Regions from separate parts of the Mesorhizobium sp. M0500 genome, predicted to be linked through region 2. Evidence: predicted binding sites of a transcription regulator. Region 2 holds the regulator's gene; the other holds the start of a gene.
What was found. The regulator PhoB, encoded in region 2, activates phosphate uptake and scavenging genes when phosphate is short. The targets are predictions, from matches to a motif close to TGTCATNNANCTGTCAT.
Positions count from the first base shown of each region.

Region 1: NKI70_RS05865 (inorganic phosphate transporter) is a predicted target of PhoB. The motif match lies at 9,101-9,117, and genes of this name have one in related genera.

Region 1 covers NZ_JAMYRB010000002.1:416,604-432,794, reverse strand. Annotated here, with positions in the region: gene NKI70_RS05895 (AfsR/SARP family transcriptional regulator) at 1-1,010, shown strand, start outside; gene NKI70_RS05890 (LGFP repeat-containing protein) at 1,233-2,573, shown strand; gene NKI70_RS05885 (M3 family metallopeptidase) at 2,951-5,005, opposite strand; gene NKI70_RS05880 (nuclear transport factor 2 family protein) at 5,096-5,506, opposite strand; gene NKI70_RS05875 (carbonic anhydrase) at 5,517-6,161, opposite strand; gene NKI70_RS05870 (transporter) at 6,331-7,356, opposite strand; gene NKI70_RS05865 (inorganic phosphate transporter) at 7,443-9,047, opposite strand; gene NKI70_RS05860 (TetR/AcrR family transcriptional regulator) at 9,192-9,728, opposite strand; gene NKI70_RS05855 (efflux RND transporter periplasmic adaptor subunit) at 9,879-11,156, shown strand; gene NKI70_RS05850 (efflux RND transporter permease subunit) at 11,153-14,287, shown strand; gene NKI70_RS05845 (L,D-transpeptidase) at 14,360-14,824, opposite strand; gene NKI70_RS05840 (hypothetical protein) at 15,425-15,592, shown strand; gene NKI70_RS05835 (response regulator transcription factor) at 15,669-16,191, opposite strand, start outside.
Region 2 covers NZ_JAMYRB010000002.1:137,219-153,409, forward strand. Annotated here, with positions in the region: gene NKI70_RS04410 (CHASE domain-containing protein) at 1-565, opposite strand, end outside; gene NKI70_RS04415 (ATP-binding cassette domain-containing protein) at 695-1,489, opposite strand; gene NKI70_RS04420 (sugar ABC transporter permease) at 1,567-2,931, opposite strand; gene xylF (D-xylose ABC transporter substrate-binding protein) at 3,074-4,114, opposite strand; gene NKI70_RS04430 (ROK family protein) at 4,401-5,645, shown strand; gene phoB (phosphate regulon transcriptional regulator PhoB) at 5,655-6,344, opposite strand; gene phoU (phosphate signaling complex protein PhoU) at 6,361-7,068, opposite strand; gene pstB (phosphate ABC transporter ATP-binding protein PstB) at 7,101-7,904, opposite strand; gene pstA (phosphate ABC transporter permease PstA) at 7,901-8,752, opposite strand; gene pstC (phosphate ABC transporter permease subunit PstC) at 8,756-9,745, opposite strand; gene pstS (phosphate ABC transporter substrate-binding protein PstS) at 9,805-10,866, opposite strand; gene NKI70_RS04465 (hypothetical protein) at 11,518-11,871, shown strand; gene NKI70_RS04470 (DUF2865 domain-containing protein) at 11,955-12,926, opposite strand; gene NKI70_RS04475 (hypothetical protein) at 13,261-13,476, shown strand; gene tolA (cell envelope integrity protein TolA) at 13,511-13,894, opposite strand; gene NKI70_RS04485 (glutathione S-transferase family protein) at 14,275-15,138, opposite strand; gene NKI70_RS04490 (VOC family protein) at 15,166-15,747, opposite strand; gene NKI70_RS04495 (SRPBCC family protein) at 16,166-16,191, opposite strand, start outside.

The DNA of each region.
Region 1 (16,191 bases), 280 kb from region 2:
TCGAAAGGCTGAGCGGCGGCCCTCGCCAGCGCGTCGAACTCAACATTCTGGCCGCTCAGGCCCTGGAGCAGAAGTGGAACGGCGGCGCGTCCTATGGCACTCGTCTGGCTGAATTCATGGAGGTGTTGCGCCAGGTCAACCCCTCCGCAATCCTGCTCAACCTGCCGGACATATTGGCCGATCTGGTCGCCGATGCGCTGGAGCGAAAGATCGACGTCGATCTCTGCCGCCGCGTCGTTCGGGCGCGATATCTGGTCCCGCCCGTCGGCCGACCCGCCCAGTGGCCTTGGCCGCTCAGGATCCACTTGATGGGAGGCTTCCGCCTCGAAATCGATGGCGCCGAGGTCGCGCCCGGTGCCAAACCTACCCGCGCGCTCGACATATTGCGCATTATCTGCCTGTCGAGGGACCAGGTCTGTTCGGTGGAAACCCTGCAGGATTGGCTCTGGCCCGACCTCGACGGCGACCAGGCCAAGGCGGCCTTGGAGCAGGCGCTGCATCGTCTGCGCAAATTGCTCGGGCAAGGCGAACTCGTGACGCTGAGAGAAGGCCGTTTGCGGCTCGCTGCCGACAAGGTCTGGATCGATCTGCAGGATTGGGAAGACCGGCTGAAACCCGTTCTGTCGGGCCAAAGAGACAGCGCAATCGAGGAGCAGGAGATGCTGCTGGAAGGCTTTGTCGGCCCGCTTTTCTCGAATGGCCCGACGCCCGCCTGGTCGAACGCCGCGGCCGACCGGGTGCGGGACGGGTTGGTGGAGCTTGCCGTGCGGATCGCCAAACACTGGCAGAGCCAAGGCAACGCGGATCGGGCACGCCAGGCGTGCCGGCGTGCGCTCGATTTCTACCCGGAATCGGCCAAACTCCATGGCACGCTCATCCAGGAGAGCCTCTCCAGGAACGACCAGGCCGGCGCCATCGAGGATTACCGGCGCTATGAACGCGCGCTCGCTTCGACCGGCGATGACGAGCCCTCGCCTTTGCTGCGTTCGCTCGTGCGCCCGTTTCTCTAGACCGGTTCGTTTCACGGAAACGCCGAACCGCTCTATCTCTTTATTTTTTGCGCAATTCCGGACGGAAAACCGTTCCACACTTTTCCTGGAATTGCTCTGGCGCAGCTCGGAACTCCGTAAGCCGTCCGTAAGTCGCGGTCTGGGAACCTCGGCCCGTCGATCAAAACCGATCGCCGGAGGCCTGAAGCCCCCGATACCAACACTCACAGGAAGGAAAAGGTCATGCCGTATACTGCCAGAGCAACTTCGAGAGTGCGTGCCGGCACCATCCGCGCTGGAGCGACAAGACTTTCCGACCAGCTCAGGATCGGGCCTTGGTCGCTCCTCTCGCCCGAAGCTGTCATACAGCAAAAGTACAACTCCCTTGGAGGCGCCGGCTTCGCCGAGATCGACAGGAAGGACACTGGAAAAGCCTGGTATCTCAAGAACGGCTCATGCATTTGTTACAACGATGCCATGCACGACGCCTTTCAGATCCATGGCGAAATCTATAGGAAGTGGATTGCGCTTGGCGGTCTCGCGTGGGGCATTCCCTGCACCGACGAAACCGGAACTCCCGACGGCGTCGGCCGATACAATCACTTCAACAACAATACCGCTTCGATCTACTGGACACCGAACACCGGTGCTCAAGCGATTTGGGGGGCAATTCGCGGCAAATGGGCAGCAATGGGCTGGGAGCGCTCGGTTCTCGGCTATCCGGTCACCGACGAAACCGGAACTCCCGACGGCGTCGGGCGCTACAACCATTTTGCCAATGCCGGCTCGATCTACTGGACACCGAACACAGGAGCCAACGTGGTGTACGGTGACATCCGCAAGAAGTGGGAGAGCCTGGGCTGGGAACAGTCATATCTGGGTTATCCCACGACCGACGAGACCGAATTTGCCGAAGGAGGCCGCGCCAATCTGTTTGAAAACGGCGGCATATACTGGTGGCCCGACACCGGCGCGATCGACCTTCGAGACGTCGTCGTCCACTATACCGGCCTCCATTGCTTCGGCGAGACCGACTGGGATCAGGGGCCGGGTGGTGCGGACGAGCCCTATGTCATCGTCAGCGTGGCAACGCCGCAGATCGCCGACACCAAGCGCAGCCAGGTCTATGGCGACGTCGATGCGGGAGATACGAGACCCGACCTGATGGAGGTCTATCGAGGCAAGCCCTACGGCATCAATATCGGTACGGTGCTGATGGAAAATGATTTCGGCGATCCGAACAAGTACAAGGACGAAGTGCAGAAGGTCGTGATGGGCGTCCATACGGCGGGTACGCTGGCTTTGGGCCTCATTCCGGTGGCAGGACCTATCATTGCCGCGATAGCCGGCCCGGCCCTGGGATCCTTGATGCCATCGATCGGCGGCGCCATCAGCGATCTCTTCGATTGGGGCGATGACAGGATCGGGAGCGCGACAGTGACCATCTCCGCAAGGCAGATGGTGTTGCTCGCGGCACGTACGAACAATACCACCTTCAGCGGGATTGGGTTCAAAGTGGAAACGCCCCTGATTTCCGGCGAGGGGGCTTCCTACAAAGCCTATTTTGGCTTTGTGCCTGCCTAGGCCAATCGCCCCGGCAAAAAAGCTTGCCGGGACAATCAACTTACCAGCCCCGCCTTCCGTTGGCGGGGCTGACGTTCGCGACTGAGAGTTTCCGTAGCGGTCGTCGCAAGGCGCGATCCAGATGCGGCAGCGGCCGATCAGCATCGCGGGCAAGCTGTCGTTGCCTACCCCGCACAGCCCGTAGCGCCGCCATGAACGCGGCTCCTTCGGCCGGAACGATGGAGACCGCATTAAGTGCAGTCACCTCAACGACGCGGCCGCAGCCAACGAGGCCGAACGGGACCGGCGGAAACCGGATCAGGCGATGCGCAACCCGCCGCCATGACAGCCGAGATCAATCAGGATGGAAAGACAACGGTGACAAGAGCGGGCATGCATCACACCAGCCCGCGCTTGGCCATCATCGCTTCCGGGGAAGGCATCTTGCCGCGGAAGGCGGTGTAGAGTTCTTCCGGGTCCTTTGAACCGCCGGCGGCGTAGATGTTCTTGCGCAGCCGCTCGGCCAGCGCCGGATTGAAGGGATCGCCTGTTTCCTCGAAGGCGGCGAACGCGTCGGCGTCGAGCACTTCCGACCACATGTAGGAGTAATAGCCGGCAGAATAGCCATCGCCGGCGAAGATATGGCCGAAATGCGGGGTGCGGTGACGCATGGCGATGGTGTCAGGCATATCGAGCTTTTCGAGTGTTTCGGCTTCGAAACGAAGCGCCTGTTCCGGTGCATCCGGCCGGGCGTGGTAGGCCATGTCGACCAACGCCGAGGCGGTGAACTCGACGGTGGCGAAGCCGGCGCCGAAGGTGCGCGCCGCCAGCATCTTGTCGACCAGCGCCTTTGGCATCGGCTTGCCGGTCTTAATATGCAGCGCATGCTTTTCCAGCACCGCCGGCACCGTCAGCCAGTGTTCATAGAGCTGCGACGGCAGCTCGACGAAATCGCGGCTGACCGAGGTGCCAGCGACCGATGGCCAGGTAACGTCGGTCAGCATGCCGTGCAGCGCGTGACCGAATTCGTGGAACAGGGTCTTGGCCTCGTCGACCGACAGCAAGGCTGCCTCGCCGGCCGGCGGCTTGGCGAAATTCATGATGTTGTAAATGACCGGCTTGGAGCCATCGCCTAGCTTGTAGCCGGATTTCAGCGCGCTCATCCATGCGCCGGAGCGCTTCGAGGGTCGCGCGAAATAATCGGCGAGGAACAGGCCGCGCTCGCTGCCGTCGGCATTCTTCACCACGAAAACCCGAGCGTCCGGGTGCCAGGTGGCAATGCCCTTCTTTTCTTCGAAAGAAATGCCGAACAATCGTGTTGCAACGTCGAAACAGGCCTCGATGATGCGGTCGAGCTGCAGATACGGCTTCAGCTCGGCCTCGTCGAAGGCGAATTTCTCTGCGCGCAGCTTCTCCTGATAGAAGCGCCAGTCCCAGGCGGCGAATTTCTCGTTGCTGCCGGCCTCGGCCGCCAGCCGCTGCAATTCGGTCTGGTCGCTTGCGGCCTTTTCCACCGCCTTTTCCCAGACTGGATCAAGCAGCGCGTGCACCGCCTCCGGCGTCTTGGCCATGGTATCGTCGAGCTTCAATGCGGCGTAGGAAGCATAGCCGAGCAGCTTCGCCTTCTCGGCGCGCAGGCGCAGCATGTCGCGCACCACTTCCGTGTTGTCGGTGGCGCCGCCATTCTGACCACGCATGATGAAGGCGCGGAACGCCGTCTCGCGCAGATCGCGCCGTTCTGAGAAGGTCGAGAACGGCTCGTAGATCGAACGCGACAAAGTGACGGCGTAGCGACCCTTCTGGCCGCGCATCTCGGCGGCTTCCGCCATCGAGCTTTTCAGGAATTCCGGCAGGCCGGCAAGGTCGGCCTCACCGAGGAACAGCACCCAGTCGCGCTCGTCGGCAAGCACGTTCTGGCCGAAATTGGTGCCGAGCGACGACAACTCCTCGTTGATCGATGCAAGCCGCTTCTTGCCTTCGGCGTCGAGCCTGGCGCCGGAGCGGACGAAATTTTTCCAGGTCTTTTCCAGCACCCGCAGCGTTTCGGCATCGAGCTTCAAAGCCTCGCGGCGCTGATAGAGATCGTCGATGCGGGCAAACAGTCGCTCATTCATCGAAATCGCCGAGTAATGCCGCGACATCTTTGGCGAGATGTCGCGCTCCAGCGCCTGGATCGCTTCATTGGTGTGGGCGCCGGCGCGGCACCAGAAGATCGAGGAGACATGGTCGAGCGCCTCGCCGGCAAGCTCGAGCGAGGCAAGCGTGTTTTCGATCGTCGGTGTCCCGGTGTTGCCGGCAATCGCCTCGATCTCGGCCTCATGCGCCTTGAGGGCCTCATCGAAGACCGGAGAAAAATCACCGTCGCCGATGCGCGTGAAATCGGGCAGGCCGAGCGGCCCTTGCCATGCGGTCAGCGGATGAGCGGCGAGGTCGACGGTGGACGGCATGGGCAAACTTTCGCTGAGTGGCGGGAGAAGATGGATCGTCACCGATGTAAGGCGCCGGCCGGTTGCGCGCAACAGCGGGTCCCGTTCATGGTTCCGTCAGTAGCCGTCGCAATTTTCGGCGATCGCGGCCTGCGAACTGGCGGTGATCTGGTCGTTGGCGACCGCAAAGGTCTCCTGCATCAGCATGTCGTTGCTGGGAAAATCATAGCAGGCGATGACAGTGGTGACGCCACCCTCCGTCTTCTCGATCCGGTGGCGGATTTCGGCCCCGGCGACGGCGCCTTGCCACTCGGCGATCGAGGCGATGAATTCCTGCTTGCTTTGCACGACGCCGAGGTCGTCGAGCTTGATGCGGACGTCGTCGGCAAGCAGGTCCGACAATTCCGTGCGATCGGCGACGAGCAGTGCCGAGTACCAGCGGTCGATGATCGCCCTATCGTCGGCACGGGCGACATTTGCCGAGCAGAGCAGTGCCGCAGCCGCGAACGCGTCCCGAAGTCGCACCATGCCCAGCCTCCTACTCCGTGTCGGGCCGCTCGAAATCCCCGGTGTCCTTGTTCATCACCCAAAGCTCGCCGGTCGAAATATCGAACCAGGCACCGTGCAGCGACAGTCGCCCCTTGCCTTCGAGGATCGAGACACAAGGGAAGGTACGCAGATTGGCTATGGAATAGCGGATCGAGATGCGCTCCAGCGCCGTCTGGCGCTCGGTCGCGGTCATGAAGGTGCTGGACGATACGGTCTCGGCCGCAGGCGCGATCAGGCTCATCCACTTGCCGATGAAATCGCCCGGGGACAAGGGTGCGGCCGTGGTGTCGAGTGCCGCGCGGATGCCGCCGCAGCGGCCGTGGCCCATCACCACGATGTTCTTGACCTTGAGGCTCTGCACGGCAAATTCGAGCGCCGCCGATGTCGAGTGGAACTGATCGTCGGGCGCATACGGCGGCACCAGATTGCCGACATTGCGCAGCACGAACAGCTCGCCGGGCCCGGCATCGAAGATCGCTTCGGGCGCGGCCCGCGAATCGCAGCAGGCGACGATCATCGTTTCCGGTGCCTGGCCCTCCCGCGCCAGCGAGCGATAACGGCCGCTTTCGGTGAGATAGCGGCCGCTCATGAAACTGCGGTAGCCGGTGAGAAGATGCTCGGGAAGATGGGGCATGGGCAGCGGTGGGAGCCTTTCCGGGTTGAAGGCAGCTCGGTTCAATCCCGAAAGGCTCTAGCGCATCGGCCCGAAAATCGGAACCGATTTTCGGAAAGCGGGATGGCGTGGTTTCGACGTGCCAGCCCGTATTGTGACACAGGTGAACGAATGCCGCCATTAATCGGCCTCAGAACCGCAGATTGGCGCCGGCGCGCAGTAGAAGCCAGTAGAACAGGCCGGTCGCGCCAACCGCCAGCAGCATCGCCAGGAAGAAGCCGCTGGGACTCTCGGCAAATGGCAGTCCGCCTGTGTTCATGCCGAAAATGCCGACGATCAGCGTTCCTGGCAAAAGCAGCGCGCTCATCACCGCCAGCGCCTTGAGGCTACGGTTCGATTCGTCGGCAAGCTCAGCCGCAAGCTCCTCCTGCAGCAGCCTTGCCCGGTCGTTGATCATGACGACCTCGCGGTCGAGCCGTTCAAGGCGCGCAGCAAGCCGGCGCAGAACTTCATGTGCGCCGGCGGAAAGGTTCCAGGCGGAACGGTCTTCATCCTGGAAAAGCGCTGCCAGGGCCGCGATCGGCCGATGCAGGGATACGGCAAGGCGGCGCACATCCTTCAGCTGCCGTCTTTCGTCGGCAAGCCGCTCGGTCACGAGATGATCCTCGACTGCATCCAGCCGCTTCGTTGCCGCGGCGAGCCGCAGGCTGGTGGTCTTGCAAAAAGCCATGACCAGCGTTTCGAACAGCTCGAATGCCGTGGCCGGCCGCAGCCCCGCGGCAAGGGCCGTGTGCACTTCCTCCACTGCCGCCAGCGGATGCCGGCGGCCGGTGACCAGCAGCCGTTCCGAGACCGCAAAATGCAATCTGCCGATGGTCGTCGACTGATGGGCGATCTCGCCATGCAGATCGGCCGAAATGCCGTGGACGACGCCATTCTCATGCGCCAGCACTAGGCTGTCCTCATGTCCTTCGAGGATTGCATGAGCCGACGCCGGCAGCGCGCAGGCATGGCTGACCCAGGAATGGGCGCGCCGGTCGACAAGGTCGACATGCAGCCAGACCCAGCCGTCCGGTAAGGCCAGCGCGGCCTCTATGTCTCGGGGCGCCAGCGGTTCGGGAGCTTTGCCGGGAGCGGCATGATAGGCCCGGACCAGCCCGGGAGCATGATGCTGATCGTCCGCGGCAAGCAATGTCAGATGCGATGCGTCATTCATGGCCGCCGCCGAAATAATGCACGTTCAGGTGATCAGGGCGGCGCCGGGGCCGGTGCCGCGACATTCTGGTCAAACCCTGCCCCCGCTCAGAACACCTGGCGGAAGATGACGAACAACACGAAGGCAAGACAGATGGAGACCGGAAGGGTCAGTATCCAGGCCATCAGCATGTTGCGCACCGTCGACCATTGCAGGCCCGAGCCGTTCGCCGCCATGGTGCCGGCAACGCCCGAGGACAGCACATGGGTGGTTGAGACCGGCAGGCCGAGATAGTCGGCCGATGCGATCGTCGCCATCGCGACAAGCTCGGCGGACGCACCCTGACCGTAGGTCAAATGGCTTTTGCCGATCTTCTCGCCGACGGTGACGACGATGCGCTTCCAGCCGACCATGGTGCCGAGGCCGAGCGCCAGCGCGATGGCGACCTTGACCCAGAGCGGGATGAACTTCGTCGCGTTGTCGACCGCCTTATGGTAGGTCGTCACCGCCTTCAGGTCGTCTGCCTCCATCGGCAGCAGCTTCTTCTTGTCGATCAGCTTCAGCGCTTCACCGATAAGATAGATGTTGTTGCGGGCGTTGCTCACCAGCGTTGTCGGCAGCTTTTCCACGGACGGATAGGGCGACAACATGGCGCTGGTGTCGTGGATGAAGCTCTGCAGGGCAGGCGTGGTCTCGTCCTTCCAGGTCTTGGTGCGAACGGCGTTGCCGACCACGGTTGCCGCATCGGTCACGGCGACGCCGGGCTTGACGTATTTGCCGAGTACCGTTTCGACCTGCGTCGCCGCCGATTTGTAAGCTTCGAGATAGTTCACGTCCGGTGTGCGGTTGAGCGCGAAGGCGGTCGGCACGACGCCGATCGGGATGAGCATGATGAGGCCCATGCCCTTTTGCCCGTCATTGGAGCCGTGGGCAAAGCTGACGCCGGTGCAGGTGAAAATAAGCAGCGCCCGAATCCACAGCGGCGGCGGCGCGCTCGACTTGGGCGCCTCGTAGAGCTCGCGGTTCCTGACCAGCAGCTTCATCACCAGAAGCAGCAGTGCAGCCAGGCCAAAACCGACCAGCGGCGAGATCAGGAGCGACAGGCCGACATTGGACGCCTGCGACCAGTCGACGCCGCTGGTGACGGAGCCGGCCGGGGCCATGAACTGGTTGGCGAGACCGACGCCGATGATCGAACCGATCAGCGTGTGCGAGCTCGAGGCCGGCAGGCCGAGATACCAGGTTCCGAGATTCCACATGATCGCTGCGACCAGCAGCGCGAAGACCATGGCCAGCCCCGCGCTCGATCCGACCTGAAGGATCAATTCGACCGGCAGCAGCGATATGATGCCGAAGGCGACCGCCCCGCTGGCGGTAAGCACGCCGAGGAAGTTGAAGAAGCCGGACCACATCACTGCAAGCTCGGCCGGCATGGAATGCGTGTAGATCACCGTTGCCACCGCATTGGCAGTGTCGTGAAAACCGTTGACGAATTCGAAGCCGAGCGCGATCAGCAGCGCCAGCCCAAGCAGGATCCACGGCACCGCGATGGTGCTGGTCAGGTCCTGGCTGAGCGCGTAGCCGACATAGGCAAGGCCGCCCAGAATGATGACGGCAAAGGCCGGCAGAAACCATTTACCGGTGTCGTTTGGCCGGTCAAGCGGATGCTCCGGCCTTGGAATTCCTGCCTCGCTTGAAACAATATCGACCACACCCCACTCCTCCTGCGTTGCAGCAAAGAATGGGAGGACGCTATGTCGGCACGATGAAGCCTGTGTGACGGCAGGCACTTTGGGTTGACGCAACGGGCGATCGACGCGACCGAGGCAGTTGAACCCGGCCAGCGCATTCCTAGACTATTCCGCGATCTCCAGCAGGGTCGATATCAGCAGCCGGCGCTCTTCGGCGGAGAGAATGTCCGAACCGAACAGGTTCATGCTGCGAAGCCCTTCGATGGCGAGATAGCAGACCAGCAGCGCCCTAAGGTTCGGCGTTTCCTGCTTCAGCCGCTCGAACAGCTGCCGCCTGAACGATTTTATCGGGGTCAGGAAATCGGGATCCTCGGCAATCGCCGAAAATATCCAGGATGCCGACGGTTTCGATTCCTCGGCATGCTCGGCCGACAGCTTGATATAAGTTGCAAGCGGGCTTTCGCCGTTGACGCCGGCCGTGCGGGCGGACTCCAGGGCCTGCTCGAAGGCGCGCAGGTAATCCTCTACCAGCGCCTGCATCAATTTCGCCTTGGTCGGGAAATTGTAGAGAAGACCACCCTTCGACACGCCGGCACGGCTGGCGACCGCATCCAGCGACAGGCTGCCAGGACCCGTCTCGCGCGCCACGGCGGCGGCGGCGGCGAGAATCTTCTCGCGCGAATTTGCTCTGCGGGCCTTCATCAAGCGTTCCCCATTCATTAGCTTAGGCGGAATTGACAAGACCGTCCAGACGGTACAGTAAGATCGCCGTCATTTGAAATTGGGACCAGTCACAGGTATGTGTTCCGGTCGTCCGACTGTTATGCTGGGCCGTGGCCGAGGGGACTGTTCGTGATCAAGCGCTTCATCATCGCCTTCATTCTGCTCGTGCTGGTGTGCGGCGGCATCGTCGGCTTCAACCTGTTTCACGACATGGCAACCAAACAGTTCTTCGCCAGCATGAAGCCGCCGGCCGCGACCGTGTCGACGGTCATCGTCAAACCGATGTCCTGGACGCCCGGCATCGAGGCGATCGGCACTGTCAGTGCCGTACGCGGCGTCGACCTCACCGTCGAAACCGCGGGCATCGTCAAGGACATCCTGTTCCATGCCAATCAGAAGGTCGCCGCCAACGCCGTGCTGCTTCAGCTCGACGATGAAGTCGAGCGAGCCGACCTCGTGGCATCGAAGGCGCAAGCCACATCCGACCAGACGACGCTGATGCGCGCTCTTGAGCTGCAGAAGCGCGGGGTCGGCACCGACGCTACGCTCGACACGGCGCAGGCAGCAGCATCGGTCTCCGCAGCGCAGGTAAACAAGCTGCAAGCGGTGCTCGACCAAAAGCAGTTGACGGCCCCTTTCAAGGGTACCGTCGGTATTCCGAAAATCGACCTTGGCCAGTATCTCACACCCGGCACCGCTGTGGTGACCTTGCAGGACATGGATACGATGCGTGTCGATTTCACCGTGCCGGAGCAGCAGCTTCCGCAGCTGAAGATCGGACAGACGGTGCGGTTGGGCGTCGGCGGCGGCGACATGCCGTTCACCGGCAGCATCCGCGGCATCGATCCGAAGATCGACCCGACCAGCCGGCTGGTGACCGTGAGGGCGGAGGTCGGCAATCCCGAAGGCAAGCTGACGCCCGGCCAGTTCGTCCAGGTGCGCGTCGAACTGCCCGAGGAGAACGACGTGCTGGCGCTGCCGCAGACGGCGCTGACTTCCAGCCTGTACGGCGACTTCGTCTTCGTGGTGCGCCCGGCCAAATCCGCCGAAGCCAACGGCGCGGCGCCCGAGGCAAAGCCGGAAGAAAAGCCGGCTGCAGATGCTGCCAAGCCCGCGGCCGAAGCACCCGCGGCAAAACCCGACGAAAAGCCGGCTGCTACCCCAGCCAAACCGGCAGAGGAGGCCAAGCCGGCAGCGGAAGAACAGAAGCCGCAGCTCGTGCTCGCCCAGGTGTTCGTCAAGCCAGGCCGCCGCAACGCCGGCCTGGTCGAGATCCTGGAGGGCATCGCGCCCGGCGACGAAGTCGTTACCGCCGGCCAGAACCGGCTCTCCAACGGCATGTCCGTTGCCGTCGACAACACGATCGATCCGAGCAAGCCGGGGAACCAGCAGGCAGCCCAGCAATGAGCTTTTCCGACCTCTTCATCCGCCGCCCGGTCCTTTCGACCGTGCTTGCCTGCATGATCCTGCTTCTGGGTTTCCAAGGCATCTTCAACCTTTCGATCCGGCAGTATCCAGAGGTTGAAGAAACGGCCATCACCATCACCACTGCCTATCCCGGCGCCAGCGCCGACCTGATCCAGGGGTTCATTTCCGCGCCGATCGCGCGTGCCGTCGCGTCGACCGAAAACATCGATTATGTCACGTCGGCGAGCCGGCCGTCATCCAGCACCGTGACAGTGCAGATGAAACTCGGCTCCGACCCTGACGTGGCGCTGAACGAAGTCTTGTCGAAGGTCCAGAGCGTGCGCGGCGATCTGCCGGACGAAACCAAAGACCCGGTGATCGTCAAGGGCACCGGCCAGCAGTTCGCGATGATGTACATCTCGATGCAGAACCCGAACATGACGCCGGAACAACTCACCGAATATATCGAGCGCGTCGTGCGGCCGCGTATCTCGACGGTCGAAGGTGTTGCCGACGTGCAGATTTTCGGCGCCGCCGAATACTCGATGCGTGTCTGGATCGACCCGATCAAACTGGCGGCGCGCGGCGTGACGGCGGCGGAAGTGCTGACCGCCATCAACGAATCGAATTTCCTCTCCGCGCCCGGCGATACCGAAAACGAATATGTGGCTTCCTCGATCACGGTTCGCTCGACCCTGCAGACGCCGGAGGCTTTCGCTGCCCTTCCGCTCCGCTCGAAGGACGGCAATGTGGTGAGACTGCGCGACGTGGCCCGCGTCGAGCTCGCCGCGGCGAACACCGACACCAGGGTCACCTTCAACGGCAAGCCCGGCATCTTTCTCGCCATCTTTCCGACGCCGGCCGCCAATCCGCTGACCACCGCGGCGGCAATCCACAAGATCGTGCCGACCATCCAGGAGACGCTGCCGCAAGGCATGACGATGGAGATCGTCTACGATTCAACCGAGCAGATCAGTGCGTCGATCGAGGAGGTGTTCAAGACCATCGGCGAGGCGGTCGCCATCGTCATCGTTGTTATCCTGCTCTTCCTCGGCTCGTTCCGCTCGGTGCTGATGCCGATCGTGACCATTCCGCTGTCGCTGATCGGCGTCTGTTTCCTGCTGTTTTCGGTGGGCTATTCGATCAATCTTTTGTCGTTGCTGGCCATGGTGCTGGCGATCGGCCTCGTCGTCGACGATGCCATCGTGGTGGTGGAAAACATCCACCGCCACATGGAGGAAGATGGCTTGTCACCGATGCAGGCAGCCTTCAACGGCATGCGGGAGATCTCTTCCGCCGTCGTCGCCATGACGATAACACTGGCCGCCGTGTTCGCGCCGCTGGCCTTCACCGGCGGCCTGACCGGCGCGCTGTTTCGCGAATTCGCGGTGACGCTTGCCGGCTCGGTGGTGCTTTCGGGTGTCGTCGCCCTCACCATCACACCGATGATGTCGGCACGTATCCTGAGGTCCGGGTCGCACAGCCGCTTCCAGCGCATTGTCGACAATACGTTCGGGCGCGTCGAACACATCTATGAGCGGCTCGTCACCGGTTCGTTGAACTATCGCCCGGTGACGCTGATGATCGTCCTCGCGCTGGTCGCCACGACCGGTTTCATGTTCACCAAGACCTCGAGCGAACTGGCGCCGGAAGAAGACCAGGGCTTCTTGCTATCTATTGTGAACGCGCCGCGCTATGCGACCTCGGACTACACCGAGACCTATGTGAACCAGATTCTCGGGCTGGTGAATGATATCCCCGAAACCAGGGCGCGGTTCTCCGCCGTCGCGTTCCAAGGCCCGACGAACAGCGCTTTCGTCGGCTTTGCGTTCAAGGACTGGGCCGAGCGCGCGCGCAGCTCGAAGGAACTTCAGGAAGACATCACTGCCCGCCTTGCCAAGGTGGCAGGCGTCGATGCTTTCGTCTTCGCGCCGCCGACGCTGCCCGGATCGGGCGGCGGCCTGCCAATCACAATGGTGGTGCGCTCGACCGGCGAGGCCTCCCGAGTGTACGAGGCGGCCGAGGACATCAAGAACAAGGCGCAGGCCTCCGGTCGCTTCCTCGCCGTGCAGAATTCAATGTCCTATGACGCGCCGCAAGTGACGGTGACGATCGACCGCGACCGCGCAGCCGCGCTCAACCTGCCGATCGCCGACATCGGCCGGACGCTGACGCTTCTGGTCGGTGGTGCCGAGGTGGCGCAGTTCGACCGCGAATCAAACAGCTACGACATCATCCCGCAGGTGCCGCAGAGCTTTCGCGACAACCCTGAAAAGCTGGGCGAGTATTTCGTGCGCAGTGTGTCTGGCGAGATGGTGCCGCTCTCGGCGGTGGTGAAGATCTCGACCAACGCGTCGCCTGCTGTGATCGAGCAGTTCAATCAGTTGAATTCCGCAACAATTTCCGCCCTGCCGCTGCCTGGTGTCACCACCGGCGACGGTTTGAAAGCAATCGAGGATATCGCCAAGGAGAGCCTGCCGGACACTTTCTTTATCGACTATTCCGGCCAATCGCGCCAAGAGAAGGAACAGGGCAACACCATCCTGATCGCCTTCGCGGCGGCGGTGCTGGTCATATACCTGGTGCTGGCCGCGCAGTTCGAAAGCTTCCGCGATCCGCTGATCATCATGATGTCGGTGCCGCTCTCGATCTTCGGCGCCATATTGCCGCTCAACATGATTCCGAATCTCAATTTGATTTTCATGATCAGCGGCTTGCAGTTCAGCATTCCACCCGCGACACTCAACATCTACACGCAGGTTGGCTTGATCACGCTGATCGGCCTCATCACCAAGCACGGCATCCTCCTGGTCGAGTTCGCCAACCAGCAGCGTGAAATGCACGGCATGCGGCGCCGCGATGCGATCATCGCGTCGGCGAGGGTGCGGCTGCGGCCGATCCTGATGACGACGGCGGCGATGGCGCTCGGCGTGGTGCCGCTGATCATCTCCAGCGGCGCGGGTGCCGCGGCACGCTATTCGATGGGCCTGGTGATCTTCACCGGCATCCTGGTCGGAACCATGTTCACGCTGTTCGTTGTGCCGATGTTCTACACCTTTATCGCCAGCAAGGACCTGCCGCATCACGCCGAAAAGCCGGATCCGAACCTGATGCCGGTGATGCCGGATTAGACTGCACTAATACTGCACTAATAAAGAGGGCCGGATTTCCGGCCTTTTTGTAAGTGATGAGAGCAGCATCGCTCACTTGACGATGACGATGCTGGTGTTGGCCGGGCCGAAGACCTCGACGAGCTGGTAGAAATCGGCGGCGTTGTCCGGATGCAGACGCACGCAGCCATGCGAGGCTGGCTGGCCGAGGCGCTTGATGGCGCTTGTCGCATGTACGGCGTAGCCGCCGCTGAAGAACACCGAATGCGGCATCGGGGCGTTGTCGTATTTCTTCGAATACCACATTTCATGCATGCGGGTCGGCTTGAACGAACCGGTCGGCGTGACGTGCGTCCTGTCGCCGGTCGAGACCTTCCAGGCGAATGTCGGCCGGCCGTCGACCAGGATTTCCATGGTCTGCTGCGATAGCGACACACGCGCGACGATCTTGTTGGCGGCGGCGTGGGCTGCGCCGTTGCCGGCACTGACAAGCAAGGCAGTACCGGTGATCACGGCGGCAGCGATGTTGATGAGCTTGGCGGAAATGGCAGTGTACATGATGTCTCCCCTATTCTGCCGGTCGGGGCCGGCTCAATTCGATGACCGGCTTATCGGGGCGTCATGTTTCCAGCCGATTTCGCTACGTGCTCGTTTGTGTTTCGTTTCTGTTTCCCCTGGTTAACAGAAAAGGTCCGTGCAAAGCAGCTTGCAGTTGCACGACGTCGTCATGACGGTGGCGTGTTTGCCTAGGCGGATCGGCCAAACCGCGGCGCGAATACGCGATTGCCTTTCGTTTGATAGGAATTCACCTGACTCCGAAACCGAGCTGCAACAAAGCGCAGCCTCGGCGGCATGATCCGGATACAGCGAACAGGGTAAGTTGACCTAACGAAAACAGCGGTCAACGAACGATCGGAAGCCAACACTGTTTTCGCTACGGTCTGGATTGGTCTGGACAGTTTCCAGCCTGCGCGTCGACCTGCTCAAGCCCCTCTGGCGGGGGCGGCTTAGGGCCGTTGAGGATGCGCGGCGCCTCCGGCAACTTGCAGCCGAGAGGACCGAAGGCCCGCGCCGCAACGGGGGGCTCCGCTGGCGGCGCGGGCGCTTCGGGGGTTCCCCTGAAGTGCCCGTAAATTCCAATTTTGAGGAACGAACAGCATGAAAACGAAATTCGCCGCTTCCGTGCTTTCCGCCCTGCTTTACGTCCAGGGCCTGCTCGGCATTGCCGGCCTCGCCACCGTGCTGCTGAAGGAACGTGCCCATGCCGGCGAGGTCAGTACGAACAGTGACATGCTGTCCGGCCCGTCGCTTCTCGTGGTGCGCTGAAGAGCATCGGACCCCAAAGTGGAAACCGGTTTTGGGAAAACCCGATGCTCGAGACAAGAGGGTGGCCGTCCTGCCTTCAATCGGCGAATTGCGTCGGCGGATCGAACCGGTAACCCGCACCCCGTATGGTGGTGATGGTTTCGGTATCGAGCTTGCGGCGCAGCCGCACGATGCGCGAATCGATCGACCGATCGAAGGCTTCGGCATTTTCGGCGGGCGCGGCGGCGATGATGTCGTCCCGCGTCAGCACCTTGCGTGGGCTGGCCAGGAACAGCCTGAGCAGCGCCACCTGCCCGGGGGACAGCTGTTCTTCCGTGCCCGAGCGGTGCATGACGATGGCCGATCGGAGATCGACGGTCGCGTTCTCCAGCACGATCAGTTCCCCGGCGCTCCTGCCGCGCCGAGCCAGAAGGCCGCCTACGCGAGCGGCAAGCTCCCTGACATTGAGCGGGCTTTCGACGACGTCGGCGGCGCCGAGTTCGAGCGCCAGAACCTTGTCGACCAGATCGGCCGGGCGGCAGATCAGGATGAAATCCGGTCCACCTTCGCCGCCATGTCGCCTGAGCAGGTCGCGCCCCTCTGCCTGGCTGACGCTGTCG
Region 2 (16,191 bases):
GCGCGGCACCCGTATCCTTGCCGAACTGCACGAGCCCGCTGGCGTGCTGCTGGTCGTCGGTCATCGCCTTTTCGATCGCCTCGCGCCGCGCCGGCCCGGTGAACATGTCGTAGCCGATGCTGGATTTGTTGGACGGATCCAGCGGTTCGAACAGCACGATGGGCGTACGCCACGGTAAGTTCGTGTCGGGATAGATCGGATGGCTTGCGCCGTGATCGTGCAGGATGTCGCGCTCGACCGCCGCCTCGTTGCCAGTTTTCGCCAGGCGAAGGAAACCGATGCCGCGCAGGCCGGCGAAATTATTCTCGATGTCGAGCGCGTTGAAGAAGGCCTTGAACTCGCCCTGCGAGATACCGCCATTGCGTGCGTCGAACAGCGCCCGGGTCGAACGCAGCAGCGACAGGTCCAGGTCGATGCGGCTTTCGATCCGGTTAAGCGCGTCGTCTGCCGTCGCCTCGAATTTAATGCGGGCCGCCTCCTGGGTGGCAAAATAGGCAAAACCCGCCATCGTCAGGCTGATCAGCGCGACGGCGATAAAAGCGACGGTCGGAAAAAGCTTCTTCAATTGCTGATACGTCCCGTGGACGGTTCGGCATCTTTATGGGCAAGTCCTGACGCCAACACAATGGCGAGGCCAATGCATGGTGACGGCTGGCACATTTTGGCGGCTTGTGATTAGCCGGCTAATTCTCGTTCATGCGGCGATCTTCAGCGCGCCCGGCCCCGGAATGGCGCCGGGTGGGCACTTGCCGAGGATGATCATGCCGAGCACCTCGTCCTGGGTGACGTCGGTTGTGCGCGTCGTTCCGACAACCCGACCGTTCTTCATGACGCAGACACGGTCGGCAAGCTCGAACACGTCGTGAATATCATGGCTGATCAGGAAGATGCCGATGCCGTCGGACTTGAGCTGCCTGACCAGTTCGCCGACCTGCGCCGTCTCTTGCGGCCCGAGTGCCGCCGTCGGCTCGTCCATGATCAGGATGCGAGCATTGAACAGGATGGCGCGGGCGATCGCCACCGACTGCCGCTGGCCGCCCGAAAGCTTTACCACCGGCTCCTTGAAGCGTTGGAAACGCGGATTGAGCCTGCCCATCACCTTGCGCGCCTCGGCCTCCATGGCGACGTCGTCGAGCGTACCCCAGCCGGTCATCAGCTCGCGGCCGAGAAACAGGTTGGCGGCCGCATCGACATTGTCGGCCAGCGCCAGCGTCTGGTAGATCGTCTCGATGCCGTACTTCTTGGCGTCGCGGGGATTGGAGATCGAAGCTTCCTCGCCGTTGACGAAAATCTGGCCCGCATCGCGCTTGTAGGCGCCGGACAGGATTTTTATCAACGTCGATTTGCCGGCACCGTTGTGACCGAGCAAAGCCATCACCTCGCCCGGGAAAAGGTCGACAGAGGCATCGTCGACGGCGCGAATGCCGCCGAAAGCGATGGAGATGTTGCGCATGTCGATCAGCGGCGTGGGAGCGGTTTTGTCTGCCATGCTCGTCCTTCCTCCCTATAGATCCTGCTTGAGCATCAAGTTGTACGAAAACCGGTTTCCACCTTGCGGGATCATGCTCAGACCCGTTTGCGATAGACGGTATCGAGCCACACCGCGACCACCAGCACGGCTCCGACAACGATGCTCTGCAGCGGCGAATCGATGCCGAGCAGCACCATACCGGACTGCAGCGACTGCATCAAAAGCGCGCCGAGCATGGCGCCGAGCACTGTGCCGGAGCCGCCGGCGAGCGACGTGCCGCCGATCACCGCCGCCGCGATGACCAGGAGCTCGTCCAGCGTGCCCAGCGCATTGGTCGACGAGTTCTGCCTGGCTGACGAGATCGCTGCGGCGATCGTCGCCAGCACGCCCATGATCATGAACACCTTCATGGTCACCCAGCGCGTGTTGATACCGGCAAGGTTGGCTGCTTCCGGATTGCCGCCGATGGCGAAGACATAGCGGCCGAAACGGGTACGCTTGGCGATGAAGGTCATGATCAGCCCTACGGCTACAGCCATCAGCACGGGTATGGCGATGCCATGGGCGATGAACAGCCCGCCTTCGGGAACGGTTATATTGTTGGCCGCCGCATATCTGTTCACGATGCCGACCGGCCAAGGATAGGAATTGGCAAGCCATATGGCGCCCATGATGACAAGGCAAGTGACGGCCCCGAGGAACGTCTCGGCCCAGATCGGGCGTAACGGGAAGCGGAACCGCTTGCGCTGCACCCGCCCGTTGAGCAGCATGAACACAACCGCCAGGCACGCGACAATTCCGACGATCCAGCTCCATCGCGCACCGATCGAACCCGTCGGTCCGCCGCCCATCAGCTGGAAAGTGGCATCCAGCGGCGCAATCGTCTGCCCACTGGCGACCCACCATGCGGCACCCCGCCAGACCAGAAGGCCGCCCAGCGTCACGATGAAGGCCGGCACCTCGAGATAAGCGATGATGTATCCCTGGAACGCTCCGATCAGAAGGCCAAGCGCGAGGCCGATGGCCAGCGCCAGGATCCAGATCCAGGGGTTGCCTAATTGCAGACCGACCATTCGCACCAGGAAATGCACCTGCGCAAAACCCATGACCACGCCGATCAGGCCTTCGGCGGAGCCGACCGACAGGTCGATATTGCGCATGACGATAACCAGCACCATTCCGGCGGCCATTATGGCCACGGCCGAAGTCTGCACCGACAGGTTCCAGAGATTGCGTGGCGTCAGGAAGGTCCGGCTGTCGAAGTCGAACGGATTGACGCCGAGCCGTACGCTAGAAATGACATGCAGGCCGACCCAGATGACCAGCAGCGCGCCGACCATGCCGAGCATGCGCGTGTCGAGTTCGGTTGCCTTGAGAAATCGGGCAACAATGCCGAGTTCGGATTCCCGTGCCCGGTCTGTCGTGCTGTCGACCGGCGTGTTGGACGTCGTGTCGGTCATGATGTTTCTCCCGCCGGGTTGCCGTCTGCCGCGGATGCCGGAAGCAGCCTAGAAGTTATCCGCCGGAAGCGGAAAAACAACTCTTGTTGGAAAAACGCCGCGGCGAGCGGCCGCGGCGTTCGGACTTTTCGGAAACGTCGGCTCAGTTGCAGACTGCAACAGTGCCAGCCGTCACCCCGGCGCAGACCTCTTCTTTCTTGATCCAGCCGGCGTCGATGACGACGTTGAGGTTGTCCTTGGTGATGGCGACCGGGGTCAGGAACAACGACTTGACGGTATTGCCGCCGGGCGTGGTGAAATCCTTCACGCCGGCAATGTCGGTCATCTGCTTGCCGTCGGCCAGTTGCGAGGCGATCTCGGCGGCATTCTTGCCGAGCTCGCGCGCATCCTTCCACACCGACACGGTCTGTGTGCCGAGCGCGATGCGGTTCAGCGCGGCGTGGTCGCCGTCCTGGCCCGAAACCGGAACCGATCCGGCCAGCCCTTGCGCCGTCAGCGCGGCGACGACGCCGCCGGCAGTGCCGTCATTAGCGGCGACCACGGCATCGACCTTGTTGTCGTTGGCGGTCAGGAACTGTTCCATGTTCTTCTGAGCGTTGGCCGGCAGCCAGCCGTCCGTATAGGCCTCGCCGACATTCTTGATCTTGCCGCCGTCAATGGCCTCCTTCAGCACCTCCATCGAACCGGCAAACAGGAAATCGGCATTCGGATCGGAACCCGAACCCTTGATGAAGACGTAGTTGCCTTCCGGCTTCACCTTGAAGACTTCGCGGGCCTGCATGCGGCCGACTTCCTTGTTGTCGAAGGTCAGATAGAACACGTCCTTGTTCTCGATCAGCCGGTCATAGCCGACGACCGGGATGCCTTCGTCCAGTGCCTTCTGCACGGCCGGCCCGATGGCCGAGGCGTCCTGCGCCAGGATGATCAGTGCGCTGGCGCCCTGCGAGATCAGGCTCTCGACGTCGGTGAGCTGCTTGCCGGGGTTGGACTGTGCGTCGGCGGAAATATACTTGTCGCCTGCGGCCTCAATGGCCGCCTTCATTGCGGCCTCGTCGGTCTTCCAGCGCTCTTCCTGGAAGTTCGACCAGGAAACGCCGATGACCTTGTCTTTAGCCTGCGCCACCGACGCCAGCGCCAGCGTCATGGCGACACCCGCCAGAATGGCGGTCGTGAATTTCTTCATCATATCCTCCCTGCGCCGCGTACGGCGTGACCAATTGGCTCAAAGACCAGCTTAGAAGCTCTAATTTTTTCGAGCCTCGAAAAAATACTGGCCCGATCTCCGGCTGCTGTCAACATCGATTCTGATGGATTTTGATGACTCTGCGAGTTTTTTCGAGCGTCGGAATAAACGATGACAGCGCCACCTGCATCTGACACTATTTGCCTGCGTCCGACACTATTTGTCGGACATTACCGACGGCTTCCGGTTCATGAGCGGCCGCGGCAACCGGGAGGAAAGCAAAACAATGTCGGTCGGAATCCGCCATGACGATTTGCGCCGGCGCAACCGGGCGATGGTGATCTCGGCGGTGCGCCGGGCCGGCCAGCCATCGCGTACTGAGATCGCAGCTACTACCGGCCTCAGTCATTCGACCATATCGGCGATCTCTTCCGACCTGATACGGGAAGGCATCCTCGCCGAGAGCAAGGCAAGTGAGCCCGTTTCGTTGAAACGCGGTCGTCCGCAGGTCGGCCTCGCCCTCAACCCGGAAGCGGCGGCGGTGCTGACCGTGGTGTTGTCGCTGAATTTCCTGTCGGCCGCCATTATCGACTATACGGGACAGGTGGTCGCCGAGGAACAGCGCCGGCTGGACACGCTGACCATGCCGCGCGACGAGCTGATCCGTGAATGCATGGCCATCGTCCGGCGCCGGCTGCAGGATCCAGACCTTGACGTCCGCAGTGTCGCCCGCATCGCCCTGGCGATTCAGGGCATTACCGACTCCCCTGCACGCGCCATGCTGTGGTCGCCGATCACGCCGCAGACCGACATCGCCTTTGCCGACATGCTGGAGGACGAATTCGGCATCCCGGCAACGGTGGAGAACGACTGCAACATGATGGCGGTGGCTTTGCGCTGGCGCAATCCGGATCGCTATCGCGACGACTTCATCGCCATCCTGCTTTCGCATGGCATCGGCATGGGGCTGGTGCTGAAGGGCGAACTGTTCACCGGGACGCATTCCTCGGGTGGCGAATTTGGCCACATGATCCATCGTCCGGGCGGCGCGCTCTGCCGTTGCGGGCGGCGCGGCTGCATCGAGGCCTATGCCGGCAACTACGCCATCTGGCGCAACGCCAGGCAGATGAGCGAAGAAAGCGAACCGATCGCCGACGTCAGCGACGCCGACATGCGAGCACTGGCGGCCCGGGCGCGCGAGAAAGATGGGCCGGAACGCGAGGCCTACCGCAAGGCCGGCGAAGCGCTGGGTTTCGGTCTCGGCTCGCTGTTCGCGCTGATCGATCCGGCACCGGTCGCGATGGTCGGCGCCAGTGCCGCCGCCTTCGATCTGATCGAGCCGGCCATGCGGAAGGCAATCGCCCAGACCGCCGGCGGCCAGCATTCAGGCTCGATCTCCTTCGATACAGAGCCGAACGAATTGCCGCTGATCCGCGAAGGCTGCGCGATGCGGGCGTTAAGCTTCGTCGACCAGGAGATTTTCGCGCCGGGCGCGCAAATGAGGCCCAGCGTCAGAAAGAACGTAGCCTGACCAGGCGGGTCAATCTTCCCTGATCGCATAGCCGGCACCGCGGATGGTGCGGATGACATCCGGCATCCGGCCGTTGTTGACGGCTTTGCGCAGCCGCCCGACATGCACGTCGACGGTGCGTTCGTCGATGTAGATTGTCTCGCCCCAGACATTATCGAGTAACTGGCTGCGCGAGAAGACACGGCCCGGATGCCGCATCATGAACTCGAGCAGCCGGAATTCGGTCGGCCCGAGCCTGATTTCGCTCTTCTTGCGATAGACCCTGTGCGATTCGCGATCGAGCACGATGTCGCCTACCTTCAGCACGCTGGACAGCACTTCCGGCTTGGCGCGCCGCAGCAGCGCCTTGACCCTGGCCATGAATTCCGGTGTCGAAAACGGTTTGACCAGATAGTCGTCGGCGCCGGTCGAAAGACCGCGCACCCGGTCGCTCTCCTCGCCGCGCGCGGTCAGCATGATGATCGGCAGCCGCTCGGTTTCGGGGCGCACCCGCAACCGACGACAGAGCTCGATGCCGGAAACCGCTGGTATCATCCAGTCGAGCACCAAAAGGTCGGGCACATTCTCCTGCAAACGGATCTCGGCTTCGTCGCCGCGTGTCACCACCTCGACCTGGTAGCCTTCGGATTCGAGATTGTAGCGGAGCAGCACACCCAACGGCTCCTCGTCCTCCACCACCATTATGCGTGGTGCGATCATCGGCTGGGCACCCCCATCATGTCACCGGTGCGGACATTGTCGTTTCGTCCTGCTTCGGACGATTGACCGGCAATTGCTCGCCGGTCAGCACATAATACGCATTTTCGGCGATGTTGGTGACATGGTCGCCGATCCGCTCCAGATTCTTGGCGCAGAACAGCAGGTGCGTGCAAGCGGTGATGTTGCGCGGATCTTCCATCATGTAGGTCAAGAGCTCGCGGAACACGGACGTGTATTTGACGTCGATGCGCTCGTCGGCGGCACGCAGCTTGGCCAACGCGGCCGCATCGCCTGCAGCATATTCCTCGATGACACCCTGCACCTGGATGAGAACCAGCTGCGCCATCGCGTCGATGGAATGCGACAGGTCCCGCGGCGTGGCGCTGAGGCCGACCGCACTCACGCGCTTGGCGATATTCTTGGCAAGATCGCCGATGCGTTCGAGGTCGCCCGCCATGCGGATCGCTCCGACCACATGGCGAAGATCGTGGGCCATCGGCTGGCGTTTGGCGATCAGGGTTATGGCGCGGTCGTCCAGTTCGCGTTGACGCGCATCCATGATGGCGTCGTCGGAAACGACGCGTTGCGCCAGCACGTTGTCGGAATTCAACAGGGCCTTGGTCGCCCCGCCGACCATCGAACCGGCGAGGTCGGCCATGTCGCGGATCAGCTTGCTGATCTGCTCGAGATCCTCGTCGAAAGAAGCGACTGTGTGTTCGCCCATGGTCCTGTCCTCATATGCATGATCGGAACGGCTCAGCCGAAGCGGCCAGTGATGTAGTCCTGCGTGCGCTTCTCGCGGGGCGACGTGAAGATCTTCTCGGTCCGGTCGAACTCGACCAGTTCACCCAGATACATGAAGGCGGTCTGGCGCGACACGCGCGCCGCCTGCTGCATGTTGTGGGTGACGATGACGATCGTGTAGTCGGCTTGCAATTCGTCGATCAGTTCCTCGATCTTGGCAGTCGACAGCGGGTCGAGGGCCGAAGCCGGTTCGTCGAGCAGAATGACTTCCGGCTTCACGGCCACGGTGCGGGCGATACAGAGCCGCTGCTGCTGGCCGCCAGATAGGCTCAAGCCGCTGGCGTTGAGCTTGTCCTTGACCTCGCTCCACAGCGCGGCGCGCTTCAACGCCTGTTCGACGCGGCCGTCCATCTCGGACTTGCCGAGGTTCTCGTAGAGCCTGACGCCGAAGGCGATGTTCTCGTAGATCGACATCGGGAACGGCGTCGGCTTCTGGAACACCATGCCGATCTTGGTCCTGAGGAGGTTGAGATCCTGCGACCGGTCGAGAATGTTCTTGCCGTCGAGCAGCACCTGGCCCTCGGCCGTCTGTTTTGGGTAGAGCTCATAGATGCGGTTGAACACACGCAGCAGCGTCGATTTCCCGCAGCCCGAAGGGCCGATGAAGGCCGTGACACTGCGCTCAGGCAGCGACAGGCTGATGTCCTTCAGCGCCTTGCTCTGGCCGTAGTAGAAGTTGAGATTCTTGACCTCGATCTTCGTCTTCTCGGCGACCGTTTCGGCCATCGTCATGTCTGGGGACAACATCTGTGTCATCTGTCCTCTCTGCGTCCGGTAAGGCTGCGGGCGAGGATGCTCAAGCCCAGAACCGTCAGGGTGATTATGAGTGCGCCGGTCCACGCCAGTTGCTGCCATTCCTCGTAAGGGCTGAGAGCGAACTGGAAGATGGTCACCGGCAGGCTGGCCATCGGCGCGTTGATATTGCTGCTCCAGAACTGGTTGTTGAGCGCGGTGAAGAGCAGCGGCGCCGTCTCGCCGGAAATGCGTGCTATCGCCAGCAATATGCCGGTGACGATGCCGGACAATGCGGCGCGGTAGGCGACCGAACGGATCACCACCCAGCGTGGCGCGCCGATCGCGGCACCGGCTTCACGCAACGCGTTCGGCACCAGGTTGAGCATGTCTTCAGTGGTGCGCACGACCACCGGAATGACCAGGATGGCAAGCGCAACGGCGCCGGCAATGGCCGAGAAATGTCCCATTGGCCGCACCATCAGCTCATAGACAAACAAGCCGATGATGATCGACGGCGCCGACAACAGGATGTCGTTGATGAAGCGGACGACGGTGGTGATGCGCGAAAAGCGTCCATACTCGGCCATGTAGGTTCCCGCCAGCACGCCGATCGGCGTGCCGACGACAACGGCGATGATCGTCATCAGCAGGCTGCCCGCGATGGCATTGAGCAGGCCGCCGGCCTCGCCCGGTGGTGGCGTCATCTCGGTGAAGACCGCGAGCGAAAGCCCGGCTGTGCCCTTATAGACCAGTGCGCCGAGAATGAGCGCCAGCCAGGCAAGCCCGATGCCGGCGGCGACGACGCAAAGCGCCATCATCACCGAATTCCTGGCTTTGCGGCGGCTGTGGAGCGATGAGGATGTCGACATCGGTCAGGCTCCCGTACGGGCGTCGATCCGCATCAGCATATAGCGGGCGGCGGCAAGGATCAGGAAGGTGATGGCGAAGAGGATCAGGCCGAGCGCCACCAGCGAGGAGGTGTAGAGGTCGCCGTCGGCCTCGGTGAATTCATTGGCGATGGTCGCCGAGATCGTGGTGCCCGGTGCGAACAGGGAGGCACTGATGCGATGCGCGTTGCCGATGACGAAGGTCACTGCCATGGTTTCGCCGAGTGCCCGGCCGAGGCCAAGCATGACGCCGCCCATGATGCCGATGCGGGTATAGGGAATGACCACGCGCCGGGTCACTTCCCAGGTCGTGCAACCGATGCCGTAGGCCGATTCCTTCAGCACCGCCGGCACCGTATCGAAGACGTCTTTGGTGATCGAGGTGATGAAGGGCAGCACCATGATGGCAAGGATCAGCGCCGAGGTCAGAAGGCCGATGCCGTAAGGAGGGCCAGCGAAAAGGCTGGATAGTCCCGGCACGCCGTGGAAGACGTTGATGATGAAGGGCTGTATCGCCGTCTGCAGGAACGGCGCGAACACGAACAGGCCCCAGATGCCGTAGATGATCGAAGGAATGCCGGCCAACAGCTCGACCGCTATGCCGATCGGGCGCCTGAGCGGGCGCGGGCAGAGCTCGGTGAGAAAGACTGCAATGCCGATGCCGATCGGAACCGCGATCAGTATGGCGATGGCCGCCGTGACCAGGGTGCCGTAGATCGGCGCCAGTGCGCCAAATTTTTCAGTGACCGGATTCCAGCTTTCAGTCGTCAGGAAGGAGAAACCGAAGGACGACAGCGCCTGCCACGAGCCGGCAAACAGCGAGATCGCGACACCGCCGAGGATGACCAGCACAAGAATTGCGGAAGCGCGGGTGAGTCCGCGGAATATGGCATCTGTGAGCGCGAAGCGCCGCACCGTAGCTTCCCTGGCCCGGGCTGCTGCAGATGATGGCATGGCATCGGAAGCGATGGTCATTGGGTCCTCGCGATTAAAGGCAACAGGGAGGGCGCCATCGACGCCCTCCCTGGAGGAGATTACATAGCCGAGTAGAGCGGCTTGCCGTCGTCGCCGACGACTTCCTTGGCCCACATGGCCTTGACGCTCTCAACCACCTTGTCGGGCATCGGAACGTAGTCTAGCTCGCCGGCCATCTCGTCGCCCTTGTCGTATGCCCAGGCGAAGAATTTGAGCGCTTCGCCGGTGGTCGCGGCATCATCCGGCTTCTTGTAGAGCAGGATCCACGTTGCCGCCGTCATTGGCCAGGACTCGGCGCCCGGCTCGTTGGCGAGGATGACGCCATAGCCCGGCTGCGAGCTCCAGTCGGCATTGGCCGCTGCCGCCGAGAACGCCGCCGCGGCGGGCTCGACCTTCTTGCCGTCCTTGTTGATCATATCGGTGTGGGTGAGCTTGTTCTGCTTGGCGTAGGCATATTCGACATAACCGATCGCGCCGCCGGTCTGGGAGACGTTGTTGGCAACGCCCTCATTGCCCTTGGCGCCGATGCCGACCGGCCATTCCACGGCCTTGTCGACGCCGACCTTTTCTTTCCAGTCCGCGCTGACGTCGCCGAGGTAATAGGTGAAGTTGAACGTCGTGCCCGAACCATCGGAACGGTGAACGACCGCGATCGCCTGCGAAGGCAGCTTGACGTCGGGATTAAGCTTCTTGATCGCTTCGTCATCCCAGCTCGTGATCTTGCCGAGGAAGATGTCGGCCAGCGTCGGGCCGTCGAGAACCAACTCGCCCGGCTTGATGCCTTCGAGATTGACGACGGGAACGATGCCGCCCATCACCATCGGGAACTGAGCCAGTCCGGTCGCTTCAAGCTCGTCGCCCTTGAGCGGCGCATCCGAAGCGCCGAAGGTAACGGTCTTGGCTTTGATCTGCTTGATGCCGCCGCCGGAACCGATCGACTGGTAGTTAAGGCCAACGCCGGTGTCTTTCTTGTAGGTGTCGGCCCACTTCGCATAGATCGGGTAGGGGAAGGTGGCGCCGGCGCCGGAGATGTCCGCGGCGAGCGCGGCGGACAGGGTGAGGGTGGTCGTCGCCGCAGCCATTGCAATCGCAACGGCCGCCGAGCGGATGAAATGTCTCATGTGGCCTGCTCCTGTTCGGAATATGGTCTCTCGGCGCCATTCCTCCGGCGCCCGCTGAGGCCAATAGTCCCCGATTATTACAGTCGCATGACAGTTTCATGTCGCTCCGGTAACGTCGCCCAGCCGGAGTAAGAAGGAGCGGCCGCGGGCTTTGTCGGAATGGCCGCGGTTTGCCGCTGGAATCAGCAGCTTGCGTGAATTCCGGCCGGCATCGTCTGCTCGGCGATCGTAGCCACCGGCTTTAAAAGAAAAAAGCCGGACGGGAGCGCGTTGCATGCAGCCAGAACGTGTCATGGCCGCGCCATCGCCGAAACAGGTCCGTTGGGGTAAATCTGACCCTGTTTCTTGCCGGCGGTCGCTGCTCCCGCCCGTAACTGGAGGAGCGGAACTTCGAATATCCCATTGTCGCCACTGAGCGCGGCTTTGGTATGGTGCGATCGCACCATGGCCTTACGCTGGAAGCGTTGACGAATCGCAAGGTTCTAACTCGCGCTGGACCTCCATCCGCGCCCGACCCGGCGCTCGATCTTCGAGCACCGCCTTCGACTGGAAGTGCGACGACTCTACTTCACGGTATCTACTCCCTTCGCCCTATTCCGCCGGTTGTCGGTTAGGCCGAAGCAGCGTTATAAGCTTGCAGGGGTATTGCTGATGTCTCGACGGATTCTGCCTGTCTTCCTGTGCCTGGCGCTGCCTCTGGGAAGCGGCTGCGCGCGCAGCTATGACGGCACCGTCATCATTCCCAAGCCGCTCGATGTTCGCCGTTTCTGGGACAGGCCTTCGCCGCAGGCGCAAGCCGAACAGTCGCAACTGGAGACCGACGTCTTTCCAGTGGCGCCGCAAACGCCGAAAAGGCCGGCGGTGCGCAGGAGCGCGGCTTCCGTTGCAGCGCCTCGGAGGAGGGTCACGAACAACCCGCCCATGCTGTCGCCGGAGCCGACGAAGCCGCTAACTTGCAAGAATGTCAGCGAGCCCGGCAAACGGGCCCGCATGGTCTGCGAATAACCAGCCGACGTCGGTCGATGCGCACGGCTCCAGGCCTTGAAGCGGCTATCCGGCCAGCCGTCTCGGAACATCGCCCGCCTTGGTCAGTCCGCCGGGAAGAAGGCCGGCCCGACCACTCTCACCGGCCGCGCGCCGATCGCTCTTTCGATCGACTGATGCTGGGCAGCCCCTTGCACTTCGGCAGCCTGCGTTTTTGCCTCTGCCGGAGCGGCACCGGCGGTTTCGATCCCGGATTCAGGAATTTCCGCGACGATGCCAAAATCCGGCTTTGACGTCGGCAACGGTATGATGGCGTTGGTCATGTTGGCCGGTGTCACGGTTCGTGCCCTGAGCTCGGCGACGCGCCGGTAATAGCGCTTGACGTCGCAGGCCTTGAAGTTCGAGTCGTCGCGGTACCGGAACGCGGCAGGTAGCTCCACATAGGGTTTTCCCGACTCGAGCGCGACCATCTCCTCGGTCTCGCGAGTGGCGTCGCTCAGCGTATAGAGGTCGACGCCGGCATCGTCGCAGATGTAGCGACACTGATCGACCGTTTCCTTCAGATCGTCGCTCTTGGCGAACTGCGATTTTGGCGCGGGGAAGAAATATCCGTCCGACAAGCGAACGCAAAACAGCATCCGATTGCCGCCAATTGTTGTGCCTGCGGACTGGGCCTTGGGTGCCGTGCGTTGCTGCGCCGGCTGTTTCTTGGCAGCGGGGGCGGCGCAGCCCAGCGCGACAAACCTGGCCTTCAATCCGGACGTGTCCCTGCTCGAATTCGACAGTCTGGCGATCTGCCGTTGCACCTCCGCCTTGCTGCTGACCAGGTCGGCGCAGGGATTGAAGAAGAAGCCGGCCGTTTTCGCCGTGCATCTGCGTTGTCTCTCAAGCTTTTGAATCGCGGCGAGTTGCCGGCGCAGTTGGGCAAGCTCGGGGCTGGTCCCGCCGCTGCGCCCCGCCGAAAGCAATTGGCTCCTGATGGCACCGCAGCTATCCGCGTAGGAGAAGGATGTGCCGAGCGCAACGGCTATTGCCGACACCAGCATCAGAATCGTGAGGGGCCAGAAGCGTGTCATTGGAACGACCATTATCCTTGTTGCACCGAGAACAGGATTTCTTTGTCGACTATGGATAAGTACTAGGTAAATCAGTTTTTCCTAATTGAAGTAGATCAAACCGCCACCAGAGACTTTTAGCTCTAGTGTATTAGATCCACTCGTGTAAATTCAATATTACATTTTTATTTCAAGATTGAGACGAACCGGCAGCAACGCCGGCGGACGCCCGCCACGGCGAAGTTTGATGCGCGCGGCGGGTTCGGCATCGCGATCAATCTGGCGTTACCGGCCGGCCGTTGCTGAAACCTTAGCCCTGGGATCGGCGTTGAGCGGCCAAAGGAGGAGACCGCAAATGTCGATCCACTTCACTGTCGCGGACCTCACCAGGAATCTGTTCCATTCACTTGGGTTGGACCATGAACGCGCACCGAGGCCACTCGACCACGAGCAGAGGCTTTTGCTGGAGTGCTATCTCGCCGGCCAGATACCGGAATCGGCCTGGAGCGACTATGTCTTCGAGATGCCGGAACTGGCGCGACATGTCGAGGCGAGACGAAGGCGCCACTAGATCCCGAAAAGTGGAATCCGGTTTTTGGAAAAGATCAAGGCGAAGCCTTCACTCGCGGTGCAACCTGTTCTTGTTTGGGCGAGTTGAATTGCAGAGTGAACACCTTGCCCGGGATGCCTTGAGCCAGCGCCGGTGAAAAGCTCAACGGCAGGCAATGGTCCACGGCCGCGACCGCCGCGTCGACAAAAGCTTGGCGCGTCTTCTCCTCGCCGGCGACGCGGATGGCGGTCGGCTTGGGCCGGCCGATCAGCGTGCCATCGCGCCTGAAGCTGAAGCTCAGGGTGACGGTGGAATTCCCGGCATTCGCCGGAGGGGTCCAGCACGCCTGGATGGCAGCCCCGACCTCGGGCATGGTGTTGAGCGTCGCTGCATTCGATTGACCGGTTGCGCCCACCAGCATGGCGCCTGCAATCACCATCATTCCAGCAATGCTTTTCATGGCAGGGCCTCTGTCCTTGAACCGCCCTCGAGGACGGGACGAACTTCGATGGTAGGGCCGACAGCGGCGATGACAAGATGGCGGCGACGCGTTTCATCAGCCATGCAGGCGTCGTGAAACGCCGTCTGGCGCAACTTCGACAGGGGCTGAAATAAGCAAAAGGCCGGCGCGCAGCCGACCTTTGCTTTCCATCCGCGCCAGTACATCCGTGGTCGCGGGCTGGAGGTGGATTCAGTAGAAAGGGTTTAGGTTAACGAAACCTTAAGCTCCCCACATCGTGCAAACAGGGGAGATTAAGAAAATCCCCAGTTCATTACCGGCTCCTGCAGACGTGCGGACGACCGCTATTGGCTTGTGCCTCAGGCGTTGGCCTGCGACCGCACATAGGCGATATAGCCGCGCACGTCGGCGGCCGGGTCGGCATAGGCCTTGCCGAGCTTCTTCTCGATCGCCGCCATATAGTCTTTTGCCCATTGGGGCAGCGCGTAGTCGATGACGGCGAGGAACTCGAGCGTCGCCGCCAAACGGATGTCGGCGATCGACGGGTTCTTGCCGCCGATGAACGGCTTGCCGTTCCTGAAGAAGCTGTGAAACACCTCCAGCGGCTCGGCTATCGCTTCTATAGCGGCCTTCTGGGCTTCCGACTTCTTGTCGGGATGAGCGTCGCTGTGGCCGACCTCGCCGGCATATTGCGGGAAATTCAGTACAGGATATGTGGCGCGCGCCACATAGGGGTAGAGCGTGCCGATCAGGTAGAACATGGCGCTGTCGATCATTGCCCGCTTGGCCGGCGCCTTGGGATATAATTTCTCCAGCCCGTGCTTGTTGGCGAGATACTGCATGATGGCGCAGCTTTCCCACAAGACACCTCTCGGCAGGCCCTTGTCCTCGATCATCGGCGTAAGATGGGCCGGGTTTCGCGCCATATATTCGGGCGAGCGCGTGAGGCCCCAAACGTCGGTTTCGGAATGATCGAGCCCGGCGGCGCGTGCAAACACCCGAACGCTCATATTGTTGACGCTGGGCTTCAGCATGCTGAGCGTGAGCGCCGGCTTTTTCGCAGGCTTCGCCTTGGCCTTCGCGGGCTTTTTGCCGGAGACCTTCGTCGCCGGCTTTGCCACTTTCGCCGCTGACTTGGCGGCGGCTTTGGCCGCCGGCTTCGCTCCTGGTTTGGCTGCCTTGGCGGCGGGCTTTTTCGCACTCTTCGTTGCTGTCTTTGCCATTATGTCCTCCCTTTGTTTGGCGTGTCGTCAGTATGGATTTTTCGGTGCGCGATCCTCCGACAAGGTTGCGCGCAAGTGCTCGACAAGCGCCTGGATCGCATCGGCAAGGTGCACTTCGGCGATGTTGTAATCGCCGCGCGCGACGCGGATCTTGTGCGCCTGCATCAGCACGTCGGCATGGGTGAAGCCCGCCGGCGGCTCGAAACGGTAGGAGGCGAGCTCGATTAGCAGGCCGAGCGGATCCTCGAAGTAGATCGAATCCATGAAACCGCGATCCTTGACGCCGCTGTGCTTGATTTCACGCTCGTTGAGCCGGGCGACCGCCTGCAAGAAGGTGACGCGCGACACCGCGAAAGCGATGTGATGGACGCAGCCCGTATCGGTCGGCGTGCGCCGCTTGACCGGCGTGCGGCTCTCGTCGGTGAAGACGGTGATCAGCCGGCCGTCGCCCGGATCGAAATAGAGATGGCTTTCGCTTGGCTTGTCGAGGTTGGGCTGCTCGAAGATGAAAGGCATGCCGAGCACGCCCTCCCAGAAATCGATCGAGGTCTGACGTCCGGCGCCGACCAGCGTGATGTGATGGACGCCTTGCGATTGTAGTTTTTGCATCTGACTCCTCCCGGCCACGCCGTCTTGCCGCCGAACGGAAGTTCGGATGCCCAGTCGCGCTTGGATCGGCGCCCGGCATGTGACCGCCCCCGGCCTCGCTCGCCTGCGCTCCGCATTCCGCATCCTGCAGGAGTGCGGCCGGAGCTTTGATGAACGGATGCTAATTCAATCCGAGACGTTGCGCCAGAAGCGCTGAGTTTCAAGAACTCCACGCAGGCGCCAAGAGCGGCACCGGGATCGCGGACGCCTTCGCCGAGCTCGCTGAAACGATCCGTCGCCGGCAGCTGTAATGGTGCGGCGGCCCGCAGGTCGCTGGGTTTCCCGAGCGGCCGGTTTGGCGACGGCAGGTCAAAGGGGCCTCGTTGACGCATGCCGCGCCTGGTTCGGATTACGGGCATCCGTGGCCCTTAGATGAAAATCACATATTCTTCATCGGCACATCGG